Regions from separate parts of the Streptomyces azureus genome, predicted to be linked through region 1. Evidence: riboswitches for the same ligand, from Rfam matches in the RefSeq annotation. Region 1 holds a riboswitch; each other region holds the start of a gene.
What was found. A riboswitch is a leader RNA that binds a small molecule or an ion and turns the genes downstream of it on or off. The one in region 1 is predicted to bind cobalamin.
Positions count from the first base shown of each region.

Region 2: another riboswitch for cobalamin. It lies ahead of AOQ53_RS33275 (ABC transporter substrate-binding protein); the one in region 1 lies ahead of AOQ53_RS31040 (cobalamin biosynthesis protein).
Region 3: another riboswitch for cobalamin. It lies ahead of AOQ53_RS09520 (ribonucleoside-diphosphate reductase subunit alpha); the one in region 1 lies ahead of AOQ53_RS31040 (cobalamin biosynthesis protein).

Region 1 covers NZ_DF968379.1:2,377-6,400, reverse strand. Annotated here, with positions in the region: gene AOQ53_RS31045 (cobyric acid synthase) at 1-935, opposite strand, end outside; gene AOQ53_RS31040 (cobalamin biosynthesis protein) at 932-1,873, opposite strand; cobalamin riboswitch at 1,975-2,113, opposite strand; gene AOQ53_RS31035 (hypothetical protein) at 2,244-2,465, opposite strand; gene AOQ53_RS31030 (inorganic phosphate transporter) at 2,500-3,744, opposite strand; partial or broken gene AOQ53_RS31025 (IS200/IS605 family accessory protein TnpB-related protein) at 3,975-4,024, shown strand, end outside.
Region 2 covers NZ_DF968404.1:13,101-17,124, forward strand. Annotated here, with positions in the region: gene AOQ53_RS33265 (APC family permease) at 1-1,324, opposite strand, end outside; gene AOQ53_RS33270 (CoA-binding protein) at 1,500-1,907, opposite strand; cobalamin riboswitch at 2,015-2,175, shown strand; gene AOQ53_RS33275 (ABC transporter substrate-binding protein) at 2,259-3,275, shown strand; partial or broken gene AOQ53_RS33280 (FecCD family ABC transporter permease) at 3,272-4,024, shown strand.
Region 3 covers NZ_DF968231.1:17,502-21,525, reverse strand. Annotated here, with positions in the region: gene AOQ53_RS09535 (DUF3311 domain-containing protein) at 1-45, shown strand, start outside; gene mctP (monocarboxylate uptake permease MctP) at 42-1,670, shown strand; gene AOQ53_RS09525 (GNAT family N-acetyltransferase) at 1,743-2,249, shown strand; cobalamin riboswitch at 2,302-2,430, shown strand; gene AOQ53_RS09520 (ribonucleoside-diphosphate reductase subunit alpha) at 2,554-4,024, shown strand, end outside.

The sequences.
Region 1 (4,024 bases):
GTCCCCCGGGTCCCGGGCACGATGACGAGGTCGGCGTCGGCGAGTTCCTCCGGCCGGTCCACGAAGCGCACCACGACACCCGGTTCGGCGGCCAGTGCGTCGACGTCCGTGAAGTTGGACATGAGCGGAACGGCGCACACGGCGACGCGCAGCACGTCCTCGCCGACCGGCGGGGCGACGACGGACTCCCGGACCGTCCCCCGCAGGGAGACGCGCAGCCCGTCCTCCTCGTCGATGCCCAGCCCGTGCCGGAAGGGCAGGACGCCGTACGTACGCCGCCCGGTGAGCCCCTGGAGCATGTCGAGGCCCGGCTCCAGCAGGGAGACGTCCCCCCGGAACTTGTTGACGAGGAACCCGGCGACGCACTCCTGGTCCTCGCGCGACAGCAGCGCGACGGTCCCGAAGAACGAGGCGAAGACACCGCCCCGGTCGATGTCGCCGACGACGAGCACGGGGAGCCCGGCGTTGCGGGCGATCCCCATGTTGACGATGTCGGTCCGCCGCAGGTTGATCTCGGCGGGACTGCCCGCCCCCTCACAGATCACCGCGTCATACGTGCCCCGCAACTGCTCCAGGCAGTCCAGCACGGTCCCGAGCAGCTTCTGCTGCCGTCCGCCGTGGTACCCGCGGGCGCTGAGCTCCCCGACCGGCTTGCCCAGCAGCACGACCTGACTGCTGCGCTCGCCGCCGGGCTTGAGCAGCACCGGGTTCATCAGCGCGGTCGGCTCGACCCGGCAGGCCTGCGCCTGCATGGCCTGCGCCCGACCGATCTCGGCGCCTTCCTTCGTCACGAAGGAGTTGAGGGACATGTTCTGCGCCTTGAAGGGCGCGACCTTGACGCCCTGCCGCACCAGCCACCGGCAGATCCCGGCGGTCACGACGCTCTTGCCGGCGTCGGAGGTGGTACCGGCGACCAGAAGCCCACCGCCCGTCATGACGTACGCCCTTTCGCGATGCGGCGCGCGGCGACACAGACGCCGAGCGCGAGCCAGCCGACACGCCTGGACAGCCGTACGGCCCGTTCGATGTCCTGGGTGGCGACGCCGAGCCCCGCCCCGTTGAGCACCGGCCGGTGCTCGACGCGCCCGCCGTAAGACAAGGTCCCGCCCAGCCGCACCCCGAGCGCCCCCGCGAACGAGGCCTCCACGGGCCCGGCGTTGGGGCTCGGATGCTTGGCGGCATCGGCACGCCAGGCCCGCACGGCTCCCCGTGGGTCGTCCCCTGCCAGGGCCGCGAGTACGGCGGTCAGCCGGGCCCCCGGCCATCCGGCGAGATCGTCCAGCCGCGCGGAGGCCCACCCGTACCGCCGGTACCGGGCCGACTTGTGCCCGACCATGGCGTCGAGGGTGTTGACGGCCCGGAACCCGAGGAGCCCCGGCACACCGCCGACGGCCCCCCACACGAGCGCCCCCACGACCGCGTCGGAGGTGTTCTCGGCGACGGACTCGACCACGGCCCGGGCGATCCCGTCGGCGTCGAGCGCCTGCGGATCCCGCCCGCACAGATGCGGCAGCCGCGCCCGGGCCCCGTCGACGTCCCCCGCTTCCAGGGCACGCCCGATGGCCCGCGCCTCCCGTGCGAGCGAAGTCCCCCCGACCACGGCCCAGGTGGCGGCACCGGTCAGCGCGACGGAGGCGACGGCGGAGTCACGCACGGCACGCGCGGCGACGCCCCCGAGCGCGACGGCCCCTCCGGCGCACACCACGGTGTGCAGCGCGCCCCAGCCCCGGTGGTCCCGCCACAACACCCGTTCCACGGCGCCCGCGGCCCGCCCGAACACGGCGACCGGATGCCCCCGGCGAGGATCGCCGAGCAGCAGGTCACCGATCAGACCGGCGGCGGCGCCGTACGCGAAGACGCGACCGGCACCCATGGGCTCAGCCGGCCGCGGGGGCGGGCAGGGGTGGGGTACTGAACCTCGATCGGCAGCCGCGCATGGCGATATGTCCTCACTCAGGGTGTCCACGCCCTGGTTCGACTAGACCGGCGGTGAGAGTTCCTGGCTCCCGGGGATCGCTACCCCGGTGACAGTGGCGGGACCGCGCCGGACTTCCACCGGCTTCCTCTCCTGCCGCCGTTACTGGCCCCGGCAGTCCACCATGGCCGGGAACAGCCGTCAACTTGCCGTTGACCTGCGAGGGGAGACTGTGGAGAAGCCCACACCAGCCCCCTGCCACACGACGACCGGGCGGGACAGGACGAAGTCCTGTCCCGCCCGGCGGGAACCTCGTGAAGTCGGGCCGTCAGGCCACGATCAGATAGATCCCGTATCCCACAGCCGCCGCGCACGCCGCGAAGCAGGCGTACGCGCCGGTGACCGCGAGGCCCGCGGATCCGCCCTGGGCCACCGCCCGTTCGCGGCGGGACAGGCCGGTGATGCCGAGGGTGAACAGGCCCACCAGGGCCACGGTGACCACGAGGCTGACGCCGAAGACGGAGCCGAGGGCCGCCCAGTCGATCTTCATATCGGAGACTCTTCCTTGTTACCGGTCGGCGGGGTCAGACCGTGGTGGTCGTCGAGGGCGTCCGCTCGGCGGCGGCCTGGGCCGGGAACGACGGCACCGGGTCCTCCGTCGCCGTGCCGGTCGGCGGCGGCGTCACCGCGGCCATCGCCGTGGTCACCACACCGGCCGGCTCCGCCTCGTCGGTGTCGTTGACGTTGGTGTGGTCGACGACCTCACGCCGCGAGATCTTCCAGATCGCCGCGCTGGAGGCGACGAGGAAGACGGCCACCACCGCGGTACCCCAGCTGCCGAAGCCGGTGACGTACTCGGCGAGCGCGGCCACCAGGGCCGCCGCCGGCAGCGTCAGACCCCACGCGACGAACATCCGCGTCGCCGTCGACCAGCGGACGACGCCGCCCTTGCGGCCGAGGCCCGCGCCCATCACGGAGCCGGACACGGAGTGGGTCGTGGAGAGCGAGAAACCGAGGTGCGAGGAGGCCAGGATGACCGTCGCCGCGCTGGTCTGGGCGGCGAAGCCCTGCTGCGGCTGGAGGTCCGTCAGGCCCTTGCCCATGGTGCGGATGATGCGCCAGCCGCCGAGGTACGTGCCGAGCGCGATGGCGATACCCGCCGACAGGATGACCCACATGGGCGGGTCGGAGTCGGGGGCGACGGCGCCGCCGGCGACCAGGGCCAGGGTGATGACACCCATCGTCTTCTGGGCGTCGTTGGTGCCGTGGGCCAGGGAGACCAGGCCCGCGGAGGCGATCTGGCCGGCGCGGTAGCCCTTCTCGGAGGCCTTGCCGTCGGCCTTCTTGCCGAGGGAGTACGTCAGCCGCGTGGCGAGCAGTGCGGCGACGCCCGCGACCAGCGGGGCGGCGATCGCCGGGATCAGCACCTTGGTGACCAGGACGTCACCGTGTACCGCGCCGACGCCCGCCGAGGCGATCGTGGCGCCGATCAGGCCGCCCATCAGGGCGTGCGAGGAACTCGACGGCAGGCCGACCAGCCAGGTCAGCAGGTTCCAGAGGATCGCGCCGACCAGGGCGGCGAAGATGACCTCGGGACGGATGCCGGCCTCGTCGACGAGGCCCTTGGAGATCGTGTTTGCGACTTCCACGGACAGGAAGGCGCCGACCAGGTTGAGGACGGCGGACATGGCGACGGCGACCTTGGGCCTCATGGCACCCGTGGAGATGGTCGTGGCCATCGCGTTCGCCGTGTCGTGGAAACCGTTCGTGAAATCGAACGCGAGTGCGGTTACTACCACAATCGCGAGGATCAGCGAGAAGCTTTCCATTTACCCAGGCAATCGTTCGAGGTCATTGGCTGGACGAACGTAGGTAACCCGAGTGAACGGAAGGTGAACTGGGAGGGGCGCAGGGGTGTCTGCAATCGAGGGTTGCCGTTTCGCCCTGCTGTCAGGCTCCCCGCGCCCCAAGGGCCTAGGCCCCGCGCGCGAACTGTTTCAGTCGATCGAGTGACCCCTCGAAGAGATTCTGATCACCCGGCAGGCTCCCGGAGCCGTTGCTGACTGCTGGGGATGAGGAGGTGTTGCGGCTGGTCGGCGCGCATCTCGG
Region 2 (4,024 bases), on a different contig from region 1:
GCCGCCAGAGGACGTCCCAAGTGGCCCAGTAGATGACGAGGTTGGCCACCACGAAGGACAGCGGGGAGATCAGCCTGCCACCGGGGAGGCGGTAGGGGCGTTCGTGGTTCGGCAGCCTGTCGGTGAAGACGCCGTACGCCAGGGGGGCGCCCGCGTACATCAGGACGCTGGCCGAGGTGATGAAGCCGACCAGCTTCTGCCAGCTCGGGAAGGGGAGGAAGCAGAGGACACCCGTCACGAAGGAGAGGATCAGGCCGAACCACGGCACGCCGCGTGCGTCGACCTTCTCGAACAGCTTCGGCGCGTAGCCGTTCTTGGAGAGGCCGAAGGAGACGCGGGAGGTGGCGGTGGTGTAGATCAGGCCGGTGCCGCCGGGGGAGACCACGGCGTCGAGGTACAGCACGACGCTCAGCCAGCCCAGGCCCACCAGAGTCGCCAGGCCCGCCCAGGGGCCGTCGATCCCCGGGAACTTGAGGTCGGCCCAGCCGTGCGCGAACGTGCTGTGGGGCAGCGCGGCGATGAACACGACCTGGAGCAGGACGTAGATGATCGCACCGATCGCGACCGAGCCGAGGGTCGCGCGCGGCAGGTCACGCTTGGGGTTGCGGCTTTCCCCCGCGAGCTGGATCGCCTGCTCGAAGCCCAGCAGAGCGAAGATGATGCCGCTTGTGCTGATGGCGCTCAGCACACCCTTGGCGCCGAGCGGGGCGAAGCCCTCCGAGGTGAAGTTGCCCGGGTGGAAGTTGCCCACCGCGACCACGAAGATCGCGGCCAGCGGGACGGCGATCTTCCACCAGGTGGCCGCGCTGTTGGTGTGCGCCAACACCTTCACGCCGAGGAAGTTGACCGCGACGAAAACGGCCATCAGGAAGACCGCGACGATGAGACCGCTGGTCGTCAGGGTGCTGTCCTTCTGGTGCAGGAAGCCCTTCGCGAAGTCCCAGTGGCCGGCGTAGCCGATCATGGCCTCGACCTCGATCGGGGCCACGGTTGCCGCCTGCAGCCAGGCGAACCAGCCGAACGACATGCCGGCCAGGCCGCCGAACGCGTAGTGCGGATAACGGGCCGTGCCGCCCGCCACCGGGAACATGCCGCCGAGCTCGGCGTGCACCAGCGCGAGGAGGACGATGGCGACGGCGCCGATCACCCACGAGATGATCGCGGCCGGACCGGCCATCATGACGGCGTTCTTGGCGCCGTAGAGCCAGCCGGAGCCGATGATGGAACCGACGGAGGCCCACATCAGCCCGATGAGCCCGACGTCCCGGCGTAGTCCGCCCGGACTCCCCTTCACCCCCGGTACCGCATGGTCGACACTTACCATATTCTTAGGGGCCTCTCATAAAATGAACAGAGCGTTCGGCGTGCAAGAGGCCGTCAGGCTAGAAATCAATTGTCGACCGGCAGAAGACTGTTGCCGTGCATTTGACCGGACGCGGGGATTTCCTGGAGAAAGCTTCAGGAAACCTGTACGGGGAAATCAGGGAGCCGTTAAGGTCTCAGCCCAGTCGCGGGATCTCGATCGCCGGGCAGCGGTCCATCACCATCTCCAGGCCCGCGGCGCGGGTCCGGTCGTACGCCGCCTCGTCGATGACGCCGAGCTGGAACCACACCGCCTTCGCGCCCTTGGCGACCGCCTCGTCCGCGACGGCTCCGGCGAGATCGCTGTTCACGAACACGTCCACGACGTCCACGTCGAAGGGGATGTCCGCCAGACTGGCGTACCCCTGCTCGCCGTGCACCGTCTCCGCCTTGGGGTGCACGGGCACGACGCGCTTGCCGTAGCGCTGGAGCACGGCGGCGACGCCGTACGCCGCGCGCTGCCGGTTCGACGACAGGCCCACCACGGCCCAGGTGTCGCCGAGCTCGGTGAGGATCCTGCGGACCGTTGCCTCGTCGCCGTACACCGGCGGCCTCCTCGAAAGTCACGGAAGAACTGCTGTCGAACTGCTGTCTCCTCAACGGCGCGGGGTGCGCGGTGATTCCCCCGCACCCTCCGTGATAGCTTGCCGAGGCCAGTCGAACCCATGTACGTGGGTCAGGGAATCCGGTGCGAATCCGGAACTGACGCGCAGCGGTGAGGGGGACGGGCGGGGCCTCGGCCACTGGACGGCGTGTGTGACGTCCGGGAAGGCGCCCCGTACCGGACGAACCCGAGTCCGAAGACCTGCTGGCGGCCCCCGCGGCGGTCCGCGGCGGGGGAGCAGCGTACGACCGGGCTCCGCGATCGAGCCCTCGACGACTGAGGACTGGTTTCCGTGCCCCTCGCCCGACCTGCCCGTGCCGCCGTCCTGCTCGCGGCCGGCTCCCTGCTCCTGACCGGCTGCGGCGACTCGAAGGCCACCACCACGAAGGCCGCCGTCACCCTCGACAACTGCGGCCACGAGGTGCGCGTCGAGGCCGCGCCGCAACACGCCGTCTCCCTCAACCAGGGCACCACCGAGATCCTGCTCTCCCTCGGCCTCGCCGACCGCCTCGCGGGCACGGCCACCTGGACCGACCCGGTCATGAAGGGGCTGGCGAAGGCCAACGCGAAGGTGCCGCGCATTGCCGAGAACAACCCGTCGTTCGAACGGGTCCTGGACGCCGACCCCGACTTCGTCGCCGCCTCCTTCGTCTCCACCCTCGGCAAGGGCGGCGTCGCCACCCGCGAGCAGTTCGAGAAGCTCGGCGTGCCCACGTACGTCTCCCCGTCGGACTGCGCGGGCAAGGACAACTCCGGGGGCGGTGACGGCGCGCGCGCCAAGGCACTGGACATCGACACCGTCTACGGCGAAGTACGCGACCTGGCGACCGTGTTCGGGGTGAAGGAACGGGGCGACAAGCTCGTGGCCTCCCTCCAGCGGCGCATGGCGAAGGCCACGCGGGGCATCGACGCCTCCGACGTCACCCTCCTGTACTGGTTCGCCAACTCCGAGTCGCCCTACATGGCGGGCTGTTGCGGAGCGCCCGGCATCATCACCCGGTCCCTCGGCGCGAAGAACGTCTTCGACGACACGCACGAGGAGTGGCCGCAGATCAACTGGGAGACGGTCGCCGAACGCGACCCCGACGTCCTCGTCATCGGCGACCTGACCCGCAAGTCGCAGACCGCCGAGTCGGCAGCGAAGAAGATCGCCTTCCTGGAGTCCAACCCGGTCACCAGGAACATGGAAGCGGTCAAGCACAAGCGGTACGTCCTGCTGAGCGGGCAGGCCATGAACCCGACCATCCGCACGGTCGAGGGCGTGGAGAAGGTCGCCGACGGACTGCGCGAGTTCGGGCTCGTGAGGTGACGTTCCGCGGACCCGCGCTCGGTGTCGCGGGCGCCTTGCTGCTGGTGGTCTCCCTGGCCCTGGCGATCACCGTCGGCCCGGCCGACATCCGGGTCGCGGACGTCTGGTCCGTCGTCGCGGCCCACCTCGGGCTCGGCAGCTCGGACCTGACGCCGATCCGCGACGGGATCGTCTGGCAGCTGCGGCTGCCGCGCACCCTGCTCGCGGCCTTGTGCGGGGCCGGACTGGCCGTGTGCGGGGCGGTGATGCAGTCGCTGCTGCGCAATCCGCTCGCCGACCCGTTCGTGCTCGGGGTGTCCTCCGGCGCCTCCACCGGCGCGGTCGTGGTCGTCGTCCTGGGCGTGGGTGGCGGTGCCGTCTCGGTGTCCACGGGCGCGTTCCTCGGCGCCCTGGTGTCCTTCGCGCTGGTGCTGCTGCTCAGCCACACCCTCGGCGGCACCACCGACCGGGTCGTCCTCGCGGGCGTCGCCGCCATGCAGCTCTTCTCCGCGCTCACCTCCTTCATCGTGATGACCACCGCCGACGCCGAGACGACCCGCGGCGTGCTGTTCTGGCTCCTCGGCTCGCTCGGCGGTGCGGGCTGGACCGACGTGTGGCTGTGCCTGGCCGTCCTGGCCGTGACGCTGGTGATGTGCCTGTCGTATGCCCGTACCCTCGACGCCTTCTCCTTCGGGCAGGACGCGGCTGCCGCGCTCGGGGTGTCCGTGGCCCGCACCCGCCTGGTGCTCTTGTGCGTCACGGCCCTGCTC
Region 3 (4,024 bases), on a different contig from region 1:
GACCAGCGCGCCCGCTCTGCCGCGAAGGGCGGTGCGTCGGAGTGAAGGACGGCGTGAACGGCGTCGCACTCGCCGTCTTCATCTTCTTCTTCCTGCTCGTCACCGTCATGGGCTTCCTGGCCGCGCGGTGGCGCAAGGCCGAGAACGAGCACAGCCTGGACGAGTGGGGCCTGGGCGGCCGCTCGTTCGGCACCTGGGTCACCTGGTTCCTGCTCGGCGGCGACCTGTACACGGCGTACACCTTCGTCGCCGTCCCCGCGGCGATCTACGCGGCGGGCGCGGCCGGCTTCTTCGCGGTGCCGTACACCATCTTGGTCTACCCGCTGATCTTCACGTTCCTCCCCCGCCTGTGGTCGGTCTCGCACAAGCACGGGTACGTGACGACGTCCGACTTCGTGCGCGGCCGCTTCGGCTCCAAGGGCCTCTCCCTGGCCGTGGCCCTCACCGGCATCCTCGCGACGATGCCGTACATCGCGCTCCAGCTCGTCGGCATCCAGGCCGTACTGGACGTGATGGGCGTCGGCGGCGGCGAGAACACCAACTGGTTCATCAAGGACCTGCCGCTGCTGATCGCCTTCGGTGTGCTGGCGGCGTACACGTACTCGTCGGGTCTGCGGGCGCCGGCGCTGATCGCGTTCGTGAAGGACACGCTGATCTACATCGTCATCGCGGTGGCGATCATCTACATCCCGATCAAGCTGGGCGGCTTCGACGAGATCTTCGCCAAGGCCGGCGAGGCGTACGGTCAGACCAACCCGGCGACGGGCGCGCCGCGCGGTGCGCTGGTCCCGGCGGAGGCGGGGCAGTGGACGTACGCCACGCTGGCGCTGGGCTCCGCGCTCGCGCTCTTCATGTACCCGCACTCGATCACGGCGACGCTGTCCTCCAAGAGCCGTGAGGTGATCCGCCGCAACACCACGATCCTGCCGCTGTACTCGCTGATGCTGGGCCTGCTCGCGCTGCTCGGCTTCATGGCGATCGCCGCCGGGATCAAGGTGCAGAACGGGCAGCTGGCGATCCCGCAGCTGTTCGAGACCATGTTCCCGGACTGGTTCGCGGGCGTGGCCTTCGCGGCGATCGGTATCGGGGCCCTGGTCCCGGCGGCCATCATGTCCATCGCGGCCGCGAACCTCTTCACCCGCAACATCTACAAGGACTTCATCAAGCCCGACGCCACACCCGCCCAGGAGACCAAGGTCTCGAAGCTGGTCTCCCTGCTGGTGAAGGTGGGCGCACTGGCCTTCGTCCTCACCATGGACAAGACGGTCGCCATCAACTTCCAGCTGCTCGGCGGCATCTGGATCCTCCAGACCTTCCCGGCCCTGGTCGGCGGCCTGTTCACCCGCTGGTTCCACCGCTGGGCGCTGCTCGCGGGCTGGGCGGTCGGCATGGTCTACGGCACGGTCGCGGCGTACGGCGTCGCCTCCCCGACCCAGAAGCACTTCGGCGGCTCGTCGAAGGAGATCCCGGGCATCGGCGAGATCGGCTACATCGGCCTCACGGCGTTCGTCCTGAACGTCGTCGTCACCGTCGTCCTGACCTTCGTCCTCAGGGCCCTGAAGGCCCCCGACGGCATCGACGAGACCAAGCCGGAGGACTACACGGCCGACGCGGGCGACCCCGGGGTCCAGGTGGAGCTTCCGCCGGCGACGGCGGGCACCTCGCACTGAGTCGTAGGTGACAACGGGCCGTCGGTGAGAAACCGGCGGCCCGCTGTCATACCCGTCCCGCACACTCGGACCATGGACATCCTCATCCGGCGAGTGAAGCCCACCGAATACGACGCCCTCGGCGAGATCACCGCCCAGGCCTATCTGAAGGACGGCCTCCTCGACTTCGGTGAGAGCGACTGGTACCTCGGCGAACTCAAGGACGTGGCCAAGCGGGCCGCCGCCGCGGACGTCCTGGTGGCCACCCGGGGCGAACACCTCCTCGGTGGCGTCACCTTCGTCCCCGCCGGCGGTCCCATGGCCGACATCGCCCTGCACTCAGAGGCCGAGATACGGATGCTCGCCGTCGCCCACGAAGCCCGCGGCCGCGGCGCCGGAGAGGCCCTCGTCCGCGCCTGCGTCGACCGCGCCCGTGCGACGGACGGCTGCGTCCGCGTCGTCCTGTCGACGCAGCGCACCATGCACGCCGCCCACCGCATCTACGAACGCCTCGGCTTCGTCCGTGTCCCGGAGCGCGACTGGAACCCGATTCCGGAGCTCGACGACATCACTCTCCTCACCTACGAGTTGACGCTGTGAAACCGACGCGACACTACATCTAGGGGTGCTTTCTCCACCCGGCACAAGATGTATGCTCGTGCTCGCTGTCGCCGCAGGGGAATCCGGTGTGAATCCGGAACTGTCCCGCAACGGTGTACCCATGCCTCTTCATGCGTGTATGGGAGTCAGTCCGAGGACCTGCCGACAGCGCGCCCGGCCGTCCGGCCGGTGTGCCTGACGTCCGGGCCTCGTGGAATGGGCCGGTGGACGCGACGCCGCGTGCGCTCGTGTGCTGCCCGCTGCCCTGCGCGAGGCCCCCGTGCCGAGCGAGGGAGAGCCCCACGTGACCATCGCGCCAGCCGATCCGGTCTCAGCCGCCGAAAAAGAGCCCGACGGTCCCGGTGCCGCGCTGCTGCGGACCCTGACCGAGCTGACCGCCGACCTCCCCGACGCCGACCCCGGCCGGGTCGCCGCCGCCGCGCTGCGGGGCCGGTCCGCGCGGGCCGACGAGTCGGAGCTGCGCGAGCTGGCGACGGAGGCGGCCGCCGGCCTCATCTCCGAGGATCCCGCCTACTCCCGGCTGGCCGCGCGCCTGCTGACGATCGGCATCCGCGCCGAGGCCGCCTCGCAGGGCGTCACGTGCTTCACCGAGTCCGTCGCGGTCGGGCACCGGGAGGGCCTCATCGCCGACCGGACCGCCGAGTTCGTGCGCCTCCACGCCGCCCGTCTCGACGCCCTGATCGACACGGCCGCCGACGACCGCTTCGGCTACTTCGGCCTGCGTACGCTCCACAGCCGCTACCTGCTCCGGCATCCGCTCACCCGCAAGGTCATCGAGACACCCCAGCACTTCATGCTGCGGGTGGCCGCCGGTCTCGCCGAGGACGACACCTCCCGGGCCGTCGACGAGGTCGCCGCGCTCTACGGGCTGATGAGCCGGCTCGACTACCTCCCCTCCTCCCCCACCCTCTTCAACTCCGGCACGCGGCACCCCCAGATGTCGTCCTGCTACCTGCTCGACTCCCCCAAGGACGAGCTGGACTCGATCTACGACCGGTACCACCAGGTGGCGCGGCTGTCGAAGCACGCCGGCGGCATCGGCATCGCGTACTCCCGTGTCCGTGCGCGCGGTTCGCTGATCCGCGGCACCAACGGCCACTCCAACGGCATCGTCCCGTTCCTGAAGACCCTCGACGCCTCGGTCGCCGCCGTGAACCAGGGCGGCCGCCGCAAGGGCGCCGCCGCGGTCTACCTGGAGACCTGGCACTCCGACATCGAGGAGTTCCTGGAGCTGCGGGACAACACCGGCGAGGACGCCCGCCGTACGCACAACCTGAACCTCGCGCACTGGGTGCCCGACGAGTTCATGCGGCGGGTGAACGCCGACGCTCAGTGGTCGCTGTTCTCCCCCTCGGACGTGCCCGAGCTGGTCGATCTGTGGGGCGAGGAGTTCGACGCCGCGTACCGGGCGGCCGAGGCGAAGGGTCTCGCGAAGAAGACCCTGCCGGCCCGCGAGCTGTACGGCCGCATGATGCGCACCCTCGCGCAGACCGGCAACGGCTGGATGACCTTCAAGGACGCCGCCAACCGCACCGCCAACCAGACCGCCGAGCCGGGCCACGTCGTCCACTCCTCCAACCTCTGCACGGAGATCCTGGAGGTCACCAGCGACGGGGAGACGGCGGTCTGCAACCTGGGATCGGTCAACCTCGGCGCGCTCGTCGACCAGGCCGGCGGGGACATCGACTGGGAGCGGCTGGACGAGACCGTCCGTACGGCCGTCACGTTCCTCGACCGGGTGGTGGACATCAACT